Aridibaculum aurantiacum: one gene and its partner. The protein of the gene in region 1 interacts with the protein of each later gene in a pairwise test. Links are inferred from orthologs where the notes say so. Each region holds a gene or a part of one and is shown in the gene's direction. Other genes may lie near its edges. The genes, in order: sucC and sucD.

Evidence for each region.
Region 2: the proteins of sucC (region 1) and sucD interact in binary tests that used the Escherichia coli proteins (3 or more experiments, as listed by UniProt). The link is inferred for Aridibaculum aurantiacum from one-to-one orthologs.

What each region holds. Positions count from the first base shown.
Region 1 is NZ_JAFEWC010000001.1:1,366,544-1,373,699, reverse strand. Bases 1,506-4,481 are described here. They hold sucC (ADP-forming succinate--CoA ligase subunit beta), read left to right. Parts: upstream 1,506-2,375; coding sequence 2,376-3,587; downstream 3,588-4,481. Other genes in these bases: J4N22_RS05645 (potassium channel family protein), read right to left, coding at 4,320-4,481; J4N22_RS05650 (hypothetical protein), read right to left, coding at 3,739-4,266; J4N22_RS05660 (tetratricopeptide repeat protein), read left to right, coding at 1,506-2,184. Also shown: J4N22_RS05665 (zinc ribbon domain-containing protein), read left to right, coding at 1-523; more of J4N22_RS05660, read left to right, coding at 697-1,505; more of J4N22_RS05645, read right to left, coding at 4,482-5,003; J4N22_RS05640 (TrkH family potassium uptake protein), read right to left, coding at 5,016-6,857; J4N22_RS05635 (GNAT family N-acetyltransferase), read left to right, coding at 6,967-7,156. UniProt on the Escherichia coli protein: Succinyl-CoA synthetase functions in the citric acid cycle (TCA), coupling the hydrolysis of succinyl-CoA to the synthesis of either ATP or GTP and thus represents the only step of substrate-level phosphorylation in the TCA.
Region 2 is NZ_JAFEWC010000002.1:516,537-523,603, reverse strand. What follows is about bases 2,778-5,664. They hold sucD (succinate--CoA ligase subunit alpha), read left to right. Parts: upstream 2,778-3,728; coding sequence 3,729-4,601; downstream 4,602-5,664. Other genes in these bases: J4N22_RS13585 (NAD(P)/FAD-dependent oxidoreductase), read left to right, coding at 4,906-5,664; J4N22_RS13595 (ABC transporter ATP-binding protein), read left to right, coding at 2,778-3,509. Outside these bases: J4N22_RS13605 (NADP-dependent malic enzyme), read left to right, coding at 1-1,847; J4N22_RS13600 (MlaE family ABC transporter permease), read left to right, coding at 1,865-2,602; more of J4N22_RS13595, read left to right, coding at 2,727-2,777; more of J4N22_RS13585, read left to right, coding at 5,665-5,973; J4N22_RS13580 (hypothetical protein), read right to left, coding at 6,221-7,067. UniProt on the Escherichia coli protein: Succinyl-CoA synthetase functions in the citric acid cycle (TCA), coupling the hydrolysis of succinyl-CoA to the synthesis of either ATP or GTP and thus represents the only step of substrate-level phosphorylation in the TCA.

The sequences.
Region 1 (7,156 bases):
CGAGGCGCTGCTGGCAAAATACGAGAAGCAAAGCGAGAACGTAAAGAATAACCGTGAGTTCGAGGCGATTAACAAGGAGATGGAAATGCAGCAGCTGGAAATAAAGCTGGCTGAAAAGCATATTAAAGATGCTAACGAAGAGATAGCTGATAAGATAAAATTGCTGGAAGCTGCTAAAAAGCAGATTGCTGCTAAAGAAGGTGTGCTGAATGGTAAGAAAGGCGAACTTGAAAAGATTATTGCTGATACAGAGAAAGAAGAGAATGAATTTAGAGCTATAAGCGAGAATGCTCGTGGTGCGCTGGATGAAAGACTGTTGTTTTCTTACGATCGTATCCGCAAGAACTACCGCAATGGCCTGAGCGTAGTACCTGTATTGAGAGATAGCTGTGGCGGATGTTTTAATGCTATTCCTCCTCAAAAGCAAAGCGAGATCAAGCAACACAAGAAGATCCTTGTTTGCGAGAACTGTGGTCGTATCCTGGTAGACCAGGATCTGCATGAGAATGTAGAAACCAAGTAATCTTGAAGAAGTTATATAGTAGAATATTGAAAGGCACCCAACGGTGCCTTTTTTATTTGATGGCAATTAATATCAGCAATTGACCATTAAATGAAAATCACAATATCCTAAATCTCTCCTCCACCCCCGTTCGCTTAGTTATCGCTACTGCTTATCCTTTATCTTGCAAGCCAATGAAGTACGGACTGATCACCATTTTATTTTGCCTGTTTTCTGTAATGGGCATGGCAGAGAAGGTTTATGATTTTTCGCCTGTTTGCCAGCAGGCGTATGCAGAAATAATGAAACTGCGACTAGAGCCTGGCAAGCAACTGTTGCAGCAGGCGCGCCAGCAAAATCCAGATAACTTGATACCTGAGTTGCTGGAAGGCTATATCGACTTCTTTGAGCTGTTCTTTAATGAAGATCCAAAGCAGTACCAGGCGCGTAAACAGGCTTTTGAAAAACGTATAAACGCTTTTGACGAAGGTCCAACCAATTCACCTTTTTATCGCTACTGCAAAGGATTGGCTTATATGCAACGCGCAGCGGTACGGATAAAATTCAGCGAACGCTATGGTGCCGGGTGGGATTTTAAAAAAGCCAATTCTCTTATCAAAGACAACCGCAGCAAGTATCCATCGTTTCAGCCAAACAATATGATCTACGGCCCGCTGATGGTAATTATTGGCACCGTACCTAGCGGCTATAAGTGGATCACCAGCCTGTTTGGTATGCGTGGTTCTGTATCGGGGGGAATGAAAATGATGCGCAACTTCATTAACAGCAACGACCCTTATGCAAAGCTGTTTGGTAATGAAGCGATCTTCTACTACTGTTACCTGATGTACTATGTGGAGAATAAGCCGGATGAGGTTTTTAAATTCATCCAGGCGCGCAAGCTTGATGTAGTGAACAACCACCTGTACACATTTATGGCGGCTAATCTTTACATAAACAATAAGCAAACAAATAATGCAGAGGCAATTCTGAAGAACATGAACACCAGCCCCGGCTACCTGCAGACGCCGGTGTGGGACCTGGAACTTGGACTGATAAATCTTCACCAACTACAACTGGATGCAGCGCTACAACACCTGACTGCTTTTGTAGATGATTTTAAAGGGAACTTCTACGTAAAGGACGCGTTGCTAAAAATTGGTTGGGCTCATTACCTGAAAGGAAATATGGCTGAGGCCGAACGTTACAGGCTGTTGTGTATCAAAAGAGGTAATGTAGATTCTGATGCTGATAAAAAAGCTTATAAAGATGCCAAAGCTGGAAACTGGCCAAACCCATTGTTGCTAAAGGCGCGCCTGCTAAACGATGGCGGCTACAACAAAGAGGCGTTGGCACAACTACATGGCAAAAGCGAACAGGATTTTGATAAACCAGCTGAAGCATTAGAATTCAGCTACCGCGTAGCGCGCATTTATGATGATCTTGGACGTGACGATGAAGCCATAAAATATTACCAACGAGCAATTGCATTAGGCAAAAGCCGCACTGAATACTATGCAGCCAGAGCCGCTCTGCAAATGGGTTATATCTACGAAAAACGTGGGCAGAAGTCGCAGGCCATTGCCGCTTTCGAAGAATGCATCAGCATGGATGATCATGATTATAAAGACTCTTTAGATCAAAGAGCCAAGGCTGGTATAGCCCGTGTAAAAGGAGATTAAATGTGCATCTTGTGGTGTATGTTTTTCCCACTTGATAGCAAGGAAAATATCAGCAAATACATCATTATAAACTCGTGATTATTCTTCCTCTACAAGCTCCTTATCACACCTTCTTTGAACATAAATTTTCATCAAGCATAAGTCATAGCTCATAACTCTCTAAAGCTTATCTTCGCCAAAATTTTTTACCAATGAATTTGCACGAATACCAGGCTAAAGAGCTTTTAAAAAGATACAATGTTCCTGTGCAGGAAGGCATTGCTGTTGACAACGTAATGGCTGCTGAAGAAGCATACAGGCAAATAAAGAACGATACCGGCAACAACTTCGCCGTAATAAAAGCACAGATACATGCTGGTGGTCGTGGTAAAGGAAAAATTGAAGGAAAAGACCAGAAAGGTGTGGCCGTTGCTAAAAGCCTTGAAGATGTGACCAACATCGCTAAAAACCTTCTTGGAGGAACACTGGTTACTATTCAAACCGGGCCTGCAGGAAAAAAAGTAAACAAGATCCTGGTTGCGCAGGATGTTTATTATCCTGGACCTAATGATGTAAAAGAATTTTACCTGTCTATCTTATTAGACCGTACCAGTGGTCAGAACGTGATCATGTACAGCACCGAAGGTGGTATGGACATAGAAGAGGTAGCACACAATACACCTGACAAAATTTTTAAAGAATACGTTCACCCGGGTGGTGGATTGCAAGGTTTCCAGGCACGTAAAATTGCCTTCAACCTTGGCCTTAGCGGCGACGCGTTTAAGAGCTGCGTAAAGTTTGTAACTAACCTGTATAATGCTTACGTTGGCCTTGATTGCAGCATGCTTGAGATCAACCCGCTGTTCAAAACTTCTGATGAGAAGATCATAGCTGTAGACTGTAAAATGGGATTGGACGAGAACTCGTTGATGCGTCATCCTGACCTTGCTGCTATGCGCGATGTAACTGAAGAAGATCCAACAGAAGTAGAGGCTGGCCAGTACAACCTGAACTTTGTAAAGCTGGATGGCAACGTAGGTTGTATGGTGAATGGTGCCGGTCTTGCAATGGCAACCATGGATATGATCAAACTTAGCGGTGGTGAGCCTGCCAACTTCCTTGATGTAGGTGGTACTGCAAATGCACAAACAGTAGAGGCTGGTTTCAAGATCATCATGAAAGACCCGAACGTGAAGGCTATCCTGATCAACATCTTCGGTGGTATCGTTCGTTGCGATCGTGTTGCTGCTGGTGTTATCGAAGCTTACAACAAAATGGGCAACATCAATATTCCTATCATCGTTCGTCTGCAAGGAACAAACGCTGTAGAAGCAAAGAAACTTATTGACGAAAGCGGTTTAAAAGTACAGTCAGCTATACAATTAAGTGAAGCTGCTGAACTGGTTAAGCAAGCTGTAGCATAATTAGTAAGTATGTTGTGACCAGCAGTGTGTCGTTCTTCAACTTTGGTTGCGTCGCACACTTGTACTGCATAACAATATTCTACTTTACAAATAACAAAACCCGCCAACTAAACACTGGCGGGTTTCTTTTATATAGTACTCTCTACTCGTATTACCTCCTCCTAAACAACCTTTCTCCTTTTGCAAGGAACACCTGTACGCCCAGGCTTAGTGCCAGGTTGTTACCGTTAACCATTTCGTCTGTTGCTATGCCATTGAATTGTAAGCCCAGTTCCAGAGCCAGGTTCTGATTGATGAAGCGGTTGTACCCAACGCCACCATTGTACGAGAAATAGAAATCAGCGTCGCCATGAATAATAGAAGTTACACCGGCGCCAGCCTGCACAAAAAACCGATCTGCAGCTGTAGACTTGTTATACAGGCGAGCCATTGGCTGAACTCCAGCCACCAATGCAGGACCATCAACGAAAACAACACCCAAAGTAGCACCGCCACCAATAGCCAGCCTGTCGGTCACAAACTTTGCAGCAAAGGGATTGAGCGTGGCAGAAAAAACATCTGTTTCAAAATTGTAGCTCAGGTTTCCTAAAGAGGTTCCGATAATAGTAGAACCTTTTTGCACCTGTGCTGATACACTTACAGACACAGCGAGCAGGCCGATCAAAAGCAGTTTCTTCATGTAGTTGGTTTTGGTAAATATACTTGTGGCGATTTGCAGTGTTGAAACAACTTCTAGCCTTCAATGAAATTTTCCAGATCGCGAGGTGCTCCAAACAACAGCAGCACGTCACCTGCTTCAAGTTTGGTGGTGGGCGGCACTATCCCTACTACTTTCAGGTTGCTGGTGTCGTGGCCAAAAATGCTTTTGTTCACCACTCTTTTCAGGATGGTTACCAGCACCAGGCTATACCGCTTCTCCAGTTCCAGTTCGGCAATAGTACGACCGACATAACGGCCCGGCACACCTACTTCCAGCAGGCGGTAGTTTACATTTATCTGGAAAGAATCAATTACACCCGGCAGGTCAAGTTTAAGCGCCAGCCGCTCCGCCGATGAAGCCTCCGGGTATACAAACTCCTGTATATCCATCGCCTCCAGCACTATCTTTTGCAGCGGCGAGGTCACCCTGCAGATGATCCGCTTTACACCCATTTGCTTTAGCAGCGCAGTGGTCATTATGGTAGCACCCTCATTCTCGCCTATACCTACTATAGCTGCATCCAAGTCACGGATGGGTAGTTGCTCCACGGCTTCTTTATTAGTGGCATCCAGCGCTATGGCATGCGTTATCCTATGCTTGTATTTATCCACCATCTCCAGGTTCTCATCTACACCAATTACCTCGTGACCCAGCTGTACCAGCTGTTCGCATAAATACGAACCAAAATTGCCCAGCCCAAAAACAATAAACTTCATACAGTTAATTTTTTAGAAAGCCATATCCTCCCTTGGATAACGATAATACAATTGTTTGCTCTGCCGCACCAGTATCACCAGCAAAGTGATAGCTCCCACCCTGCCTATGAACATTGATATGATCAATACCAACTTGCTGAATGCAGAAAGTTGTGGTGTAATGCCTAACGATAATCCCACCGTACTAAAAGCAGAAAATGCTTCAAAAGCAATTTTGATCAATCCCTTATCGCTGTCATAAAAGGATAAAGCAAACACCGTTATGCCAATGAGCAGCAGCGACAATACGATGATGGCAAATGCCCGCCGCACCGATTGATGAGATATCTCTGAACGGAAAAACTCCGAACGATCTTTTCCCCTGAGAACCGCAGCCATGTTTAATATAGCAACACCAGCTGTAGTCGTTTTGATACCACCACCCATTGACCCTGGTGATGCGCCGATCCACATGAGTAGCAGGTAGATCATGATCATTGGCAAGGTCATAGCCGTAAGGTCAACGCTATTAAAACCAGCTGTACGCGGGGTAACACTGCCAAAGAAGGCTGTTACCAATTTCCCCGTAATAGTAGGATGCTGCGCCAGCGTAGCTGACTGTTCGAACACGATATACGACACAAAACCAACAACCAGCAAGCAGCCGCTTACAACCAGCGCCAGCCGGGAGTTCAGCATGATAACATTTGGAAAGTATTCGCGCTTTGCACTTCCCCTAAGGAAGAAAAGAAAATTCCTCACCCGGATCCTTACCAGCCTGTACAGGTTGAACACGATTGGGAAGCCCATCCCGCCCAGGATTACTAAAAATGCAATGAACATTTGCAACGAGTAATTGTGGCGGATAACAGGCTCATACAAACCGCCACTGTAGGTAGAAAAACCAGCATTACAAAAAGCAGAAATAGAGTGAAAGATTGAGAAGAACAACTTATCCAGCTTGCGTTCAAACAAGGCATCATCCAGCGAGATGTAAATGAAAAACGCTCCTACACTTTCAAACAAGATGGTAATGAAGACCACCTGGTATACAAACTTCATAATGTTTCCAACCTTACGGCTGCTCATAATATTGCTATAAGCAATCTGTGTTTTTAGTGAGGTATTACCTGCCACAGCATATGCCAGTAATCCTGCAAAGGTCATGAAGCCCAGGCCACCTACCTGTATCAACATCATGATGATTGCCTGTCCAAACGGCGTAAAATGAGTGGCAGTGTCAACTACTATCAAACCCGTTACACATACAGCACTTGCTGATGTAAACACTGCATCAATTGTGGAAGTATAACCGTAAGCTGCATTTGGCAACTTTAGTAAAATAGCACCAATGAGAATTAGGAAACCAAAACTGCCTACGAATACCAAACCGGGATTAACTGTTCGGGAATAGATAAACTGTAAGTAAAATGATATCTCTGTTATGAATATCATTACCACGCCGGCATAAATCAATAGTTTATAAAACAAGTACCTATTGGTAGTGGCATTGAGCATGGCTGCTTTTGTGGGTAGTACATATAGTGTAAGCACAAGAATGAATAACCACACAACCACTGTAAAGAAGCGCGCCCATTTTTTCTTTGGTACCAGCAACTCCAACAACAGCCTTGCACCAACTAGTGCACAGATAATAAACAACAATACCTGCAGCCAGGAATTGATAGTGTCGTCATTGCTCCAGAAAGTTCTAAAGCCAAATTCATACACTACAATGGCTACACAAACAAAGAGTAATGCAGGCACGGCAGCACCTATCCACCGCAACAATCTTTCGTTCCAGCTTTCTTTTATGAAACGTGTATGTTTTGTTCTTCTAAGTCCCCACCTTGCCAGCAGTCGTATCTTGTTCATTACGGCTTTTAATGATCGTGCAAACTTAGGCTTATAAAAAATGCACCTCCAGATAAGTTGTTGGCTGGCGGGGGCAATTTTTTATAGATGTTTGCAAACAACTATTCTTATGGCAGATCAAATGGAGAATATCAATATCAGGAAAATACAACCCGCAGATAATAAAGATCTGGCTGTTATTATCCGTAAAGCGCTGGCAGAGTTTGGCGCTAACAAACCAGGAACAGTTTACTATGATGATACAACAGATCACCTGTACGAGCTGTTCCAGGAGCCGGGCAGCATTTACTATGTAGCAG
Region 2 (7,067 bases), on another replicon or contig:
ATCAGCACGGTACTGCTATCATTAGTGCTGCAGCACTAATAAATGCATTGGAGTTACAGCGCAAGAAGATTGAGAAAGTAAGTTTTGTAGTGAATGGTGCGGGTGCTGCCGCAATGGCTTGTGTACGGCTGTATGTTTCGCTGGGGGCAAGGCATGAGAACTTCATCATGTTCGATAAAGATGGCGTGCTGCATCATGGACGTACCGATCTTGATGAAGAGAAGAAGAAGTTCGCCATCAACAAAAGCGACATCACACTAGATAAGGCAATAAAAGATGCGGATGTTTTCCTGGGATTAAGTGTAGGCAACGTGGTAACAGCTGACATGGTGCGTAGCATGGCTCGCAATCCAATTGTTTTTGCAATGGCCAATCCCGACCCGGAGATACCATATGATGTAGCAAAAGCATCTCGTAAGGATGTCATCATGGCTACCGGGCGAAGCGATTGTCCTAACCAGGTGAATAATGTATTGGGCTTCCCTTACATTTTCCGTGGAGCACTTGATGTACGCGCTACGCAAATTAATGAAGCTATGAAACTGGCTGCCGTTCGGGCGCTTGCTGAATTGACGAAATCACCCGTTCCCGATATTGTCAATCTTGCATACAACCAAAAGAACATAAGCTTCGGCCCTGAATACATCATTCCCAAACCGCTTGATCCACGACTGCTGAGCACTGTAGCACCAGCTGTGGCGCGTGCTGCTATCGATAGCGGCGTTGCCTTGCAGCCTATAAAGAATTGGGAAGCTTATACAGTAGAACTGAACAAGCGCCTTGGACTGGATAACCAGTTGCTGCGCGTAATAGGTATCAAAGCAAGGAGCAATCCGAAACGCCTGGTATTTGCTGATGCTGATAACCTTAAGATCCTAAAAGCTGCGCAGATCGTATATGATGAAGGCATAGCCTACCCAATACTTTTAGGTAACAGTAAAAAGATACACGAGATAGCCGGCGCCAACCAGATTGATCTTTCTGACCTGCCAATCATTGACCCTACAGGTGATGAGACGGAAGAAATGCGCAACCAGTTCGGCAACCTCTTTTTTGCGAAGCGCCAGCGAAAAGGCCTGAATTTTTACGAGAGTAAGAAGATCATGCGCGACCGCAACTACTTTGGAGCAATGATGGTAGAGACCGGTGAAGCGGATGCCATGATATCTGGTCTTTCTAAAAATTATCCTGACACTATTCGCCCTGCCTTGCAGGTAATTGGTAAAGAAGATAGCGTAAGGAAGATAGCCGGCATGTACATTATCATTACTAAAAAAGGTCCGCTGTTTCTTGCCGATACAACTGTTAATTTCAATCCTACTGCCGAAGAACTGGCTGAGATAACCCTGCTGGTAGCAAAAGAGGTTCGCACCTTCAACATTACGCCACGTATTGCCATGCTTAGCTATAGCAATTTCGGAAGCAGCTCATCGCCTGAAGCTGCTTTGGTAGCCAAGGCCACTAAGATTGTAAAACAATTAGAACCCACATTGGTAGTAGATGGAGAGATGCAGGCAAGCCTGGCTTTCAATAAAGAGATATTAAAAGATAATTACCCATTTAGCGAACTGGTTGACAAAGATGTTAATACACTTATCTTTCCTAATCTTGCGGCAGGTAATATAGCGTACAACCTGCTGAAAGAAGTAGGAGGTGCCGATGCCATTGGCCCGATTTTATTGGGCCTCAAAAAGCCGGTACATGTTTTACAACTAGGCAGCAGTGTCCGCAGCATTATTAATATGGCGCTTATTGCCGTTTTAGATGCCCAGATGAAAACACCCACCAACACGCACCAGGAAGTAGAAAAAACCAGGTGGTGGAAAAGAAAGAGAAACAAAACATAAAAGCATACATACTTTAAATGAAGTTTTTTACAAAGTTTGGTGAATACCTGCTTATGCTGAAAGGCATGTTTACACGCCCTGAGAACACCAAAGAATATTGGAAAGAGTTTATGCACCAATGCGTGGAAATAGGCATAGGCTCTCTTCCCATTGTTATTATCATTTCAGTTTTCCTTGGTGGTGTTACTACAGTTCAAACAGCTTACCAGCTGGTAAGTCCACTGGTACCAGCCAGCACCATTGCACAAATTGTAAGAGACAGTATGATACTGGAACTTTCGCCAACGGTGGTAAGTATAGTACTTGCCGGTGTAATAGGAAGTAAAGTAGCCAGTGAACTGGGCAATATGCGCATCAGCGAACAGATAGATGCTTTGGAGATCATGGGTATCAATACAAAGGCTTACCTGGTAATGCCTAAGATCATTGCTGCTTTGGTAATGATCCCGTGCCTGATTGTACTTTCTGCTTTCCTGGGTATTTGGGGTGGACGGATGGCAGCTTCACTTACAGGCATTCTTTCTTCCGAAATCTTCGATATTGGCTTAAGACAAAACTTTGAACCTTACAATGTATTTGTGGCTTTAATGAAAGCTTACACTTTTGCTTTTTTGATCAGCAGTGTTTCGGCATACTATGGATACAATGTAAGTGGTGGTGCTTTGGAAATAGGCAGATCAAGTACTACCTCGGTGGTGGTAAGTTGTATCCTCATTCTCATCTGCGATTACGCTTTGGCTGCCTTACTATTGTAGCCTGTTTAAATAGAAAACCATCAGCCGCCAGCCGTTTTAAACAAGTGATTATGCTTAGGCAAAATATAAGTTACTGGCATAAGAATTTATAACTTACAACTCAAATACTCCTGCAGAGGCTTCAATGATAGAAACTAAGAATTTAAAGAAAAGTTTTGCCGAAAAGACTATTCTTCACGATGTAAACCTGGTATTTGAAACAGGCAAATGCAACCTGATCATTGGAGCAAGCGGAAGTGGCAAAACTGTTTTGATGAAATGCCTGGTAGGACTTTTTGCTCCCGACCTTGGCCAAATTCTATACGACGGGCAAAGCCTTACCGAAATCTCCGTTGAAGAACGAAAGCAACTGCGTCAAAAAATTGGAATGCTGTTCCAGGGATCTGCTTTGTTTGACAGTATGACCGTGGAGCAAAATATCAGGTTCCCGCTCGATATGTTTACCAACCTGCGCCACCGCGAAAAGATAAAAAAGGTAAATGAAGTACTTGCAAGGGTAAATATGGAAGGGGCTAACAAAAAGTTTCCTGCTGAAATAAGTGGCGGTATGAAGAAAAGAGTGGGTATTGCTCGTTCTATTGTACTAAATCCTAAATACCTGTTTTGCGACGAACCAAATTCAGGACTTGATCCTCAAACTTCTTTGGTAATTGATAAGCTCATTCAAGACCTTACCCGCGAATACAATATCACAACCGTTATCAACACGCACGACATGAACAGTGTGATGGAGATAGGCGACAAGATCATTTACATGTATTACGGTCACAAGCAATGGGAAGGTTCAAACCAGGAGATCATTTATAGTAAAGATGAAAAGCTGAACGATTTCATTTTTGCATCTGACTTTTTGCAGGATGCCAAGCAGATGCGAATGATTGATGACAAAGACGGTAACAGCCGATAGTTCTTCCTTGCTGAACTCTTCCTTTTTGTAAAAGTTTCCTTCATTATTGATTAGAGCTACCAAGCGAGTAATAGCCTTATTTCCTTCTATGAGTTGTAATTTTTTCTCTTCTATAAGGGTTTTATCGTAAAAGGTTTACCTAACCTACACAAACTTCTTCCATTCCCTTATTTTTGCGGTCCCGATACATATCGGGATTAAACCATATCAATATATACTATGAGTGTATTAGTAAACAAAAACTCTAAAATAATTGTACAGGGTTTTACCGGAACGGAGGGTACTTTCCATGCAACACAAATGATAGAATACGGCACCAATGTAGTAGGTGGCGTTACTCCAGGCAAAGGTGGCAATACACATTTAGACCGTCCTATCTTCAATACTGTGGCTGAAGCTGTAAAGCAAACTGGCGCCGATGTAAGTATCATCTTTGTTCCACCGGCGTTTGCTGCTGATGCTATTATGGAATCATCTGATGCAGGTATAGCCCTTGTGGTATGTATAACAGAAGGAATACCTGTGCAGGATATGGTGAAAGTAAAGAACTACCTGAAAGGCAGGCAAACCCGCCTGATCGGGCCAAACTGTCCTGGTGTTATCACTGCCGACGAAGCAAAAGTTGGTATCATGCCTGGCTTTATCTTCAAACCAGGAAGAATTGGTATTGTTTCAAAATCGGGTACACTTACCTACGAAGCTGCTGACCAAACTGTAAAAGCAGGATTGGGTATAAGCACTGCAATTGGTATTGGTGGTGATCCTATCATTGGTACTACTACCAAAGAAGCAGTTGAACTATTGATGAATGATCCTGAAACTGATGGTATCATCATGATTGGTGAGATAGGTGGTGGTATGGAAGCAGAAGCTGCCAATTGGATAAAAGAAAATGGAACCAAACCTGTAGTTGGCTTTATTGCTGGCCAAACTGCGCCTCCAGGACGCAGAATGGGACACGCAGGTGCTATAATAGGTGGCGCTGACGATACAGCAGCTGCTAAAATGAAGATCATGCGCGAATGCGGAATTCATGTAGTAGATAGCCCGGCTGACATTGGTAAAACAATGGCACAGGCGCTAAACAAATAATCAATAAAAACCCGGCTAAAACGCCGGGTTTTTATTTACAGGTAATCAGCAACAAATTCTGCTTTAGCTAGACCTGTTCCACTCCTTCCTATGGTGTTTCCACAAACGATCCCTGTATCTTTTCTTCAGATAAAAATTAGATTAAAAAATACTCCTTAATAGGTATTTGCAGATGCAGGAAATAATTGGAGATTGCCGCTTCTAACGACATTGTACCAACATATTTAATGCTTTGATGCATGGGGGTTCTAGCTCATAGCCTAACAATGGCTGTGAGCTTTTTTTATTTCCTTTTCTTTACAATATGGATGTTGATTACATAATTGTTGGCCAGGGACTCTGTGGCACATGGCTTAGTTATTATCTGCAAAAAGCCGAAAAGAAAATACTAGTAATTGATGAGGATAAACCATCAACAGCTAGCAAGGTAGCAAGCGGCGTTATCAATCCTGTTACCGGAAGAAGAATAGTACGAACATGGCGAATTGAAGAATTGTTACCTTTTGCAGAAAGTGCTTATAAGGAACTAGGTGATTTCATAGAACATGATATTATTTCAACTACCCGCGTATTAGATTTTCATCCAACGCTGCAAATGCAGGAAGCTTTTGAAAAAAGATCTACGGAGGAACCTGGTTACTTGCATATAAATACAGAAACCGATCACTGGAAAAATATATTTCATTATCCTTATACCATTGGTGAAATCAGCCCCTGCCTGCTGGTAGACCTGAATACCATGCTACGTGAATGGCGTAAAAAGTTGGTTGAGAAAAATCAACTACTGGCAGATAATTTCTCTTTTAAAAAATTAACCACACATGAAGGCTTTGTTTCTTATGATAATATAAAAGCCAAAAAGATCTTCTTTTGTGAGGGTGCAGCAGGATTTAATAATCCATTTTTCTACCAGCTTCCATACTCACATATGAAGGGTGAGGCGCTTATTGTTTCCACTCCCGGTTTACCAACAAATTCTATTTATAAAAATGGATTTTCCATTGTGCCCTGGGAAAAAGAATTGTTTTGGGTAGGTTCAAGTTATGAGTGGAAATTTGAAGATCTCTTACCTACAAAAGAATTTAAAGAACGGTGTCAGTCGTTTTTACAGCGTTTTTTAAAAATACCTTTTTCCATAGTAGATCACATTGCTGCAGACAGGCCTGCTAATATGGAAAGACGGCCATTTGTTGGGCTTCATCCTGCCAATAATTGTATTGGAATTCTTAATGGAATGGGTACAAAAGGATGTTCACTAGCTCCATTTTTTGCCAAACAATTAGCGGATCATGTTATTTCTGGTACTCCCATTTATCCTGATGCAGATGTGAAAAGATTTGAAAAGGTTTTACAAAAGAAATTGGATAAATAATTCGGCTTTTCCTCCCATTTATGAATTCGGGAACAAGAAAATATTGGGCAAATAATAGATGGCAAAATTTTTTCAGATAATTGGGTAGAAGTACCACTCGGAGTTCCTGGAACTTGAATTTACATGGATTGGGGGGTTACAATCCTTAGAGTACGCCAGGAATGATGATCAGCGGTACTTCTAATTAATTCGGCAAAAAAGAACCCGGCTTGTGGCCGGGTTCTTTTATTATCCAGTAATCTCTTTTTTAGAAATCAAATCCAAGAGCAAGATATAAAATAGGCTTTGTGCCAAAGAAGGTATTCATTGGCCATCCTGCATCTACTTTTAAGAAATAGCCCAATAAAGTGCTACGTGCCCCAAAACCATACCCACCTGCAAATGGTCCTACTCCACCCGCTCTTACACGTAAAGAAACAGGATTATTAGGATCGTTGGTGGTATAAGTAACGCCAGGGCGTTGAATGCTGTTGTACTTGCCATTCCATGCGGTTCCAAAGTCTACGAACTGCACCAACTGGAAGTTGCGAAGGAAGGCATTGTTAACCGGCCTGTTGAAGAAGGTTGAGAAAACCGGCAACCTCAATTCACTGTTAATTACAAAGGCGTTGTTACCATTTGCAACATTCTGGTTATACCCGCGCATATTAACTGCCAACGTTTGGAAAGCATAACGCTGATCCTGCGCCGGCCTGTTTGCATCGTTGAACTTAGGACTGATCCAACCATCTGCACCACCCAGGAAGTAGATCATTTTCTGGTTACCCCAGCTAAAGTCTGCTGCGGCCCTTACAGCCCATATAAAGTTGCGATAGATAGGATAGTAATGTCTTGCATCAAAGCCAAAGTTGTAAGTATACTTTCCTTTGAACACCGTATCTCTTACCGGCATATTCACATCCATGAACACCTTGTAGCGCAAGCCATTCCAGATGTTTTGCGTTGGGTTAATGGTGTTATCATGCACATATTCAAGTCGGCCAATAGCATATTGCGTAAGCTGGTCCGGGTAATACAAACCAACCGGGTCAGGAAAACCTGCCAGGTTATTGAACGATTTGATGATCGTTCTATCGCGGCGGTAACCTATATTA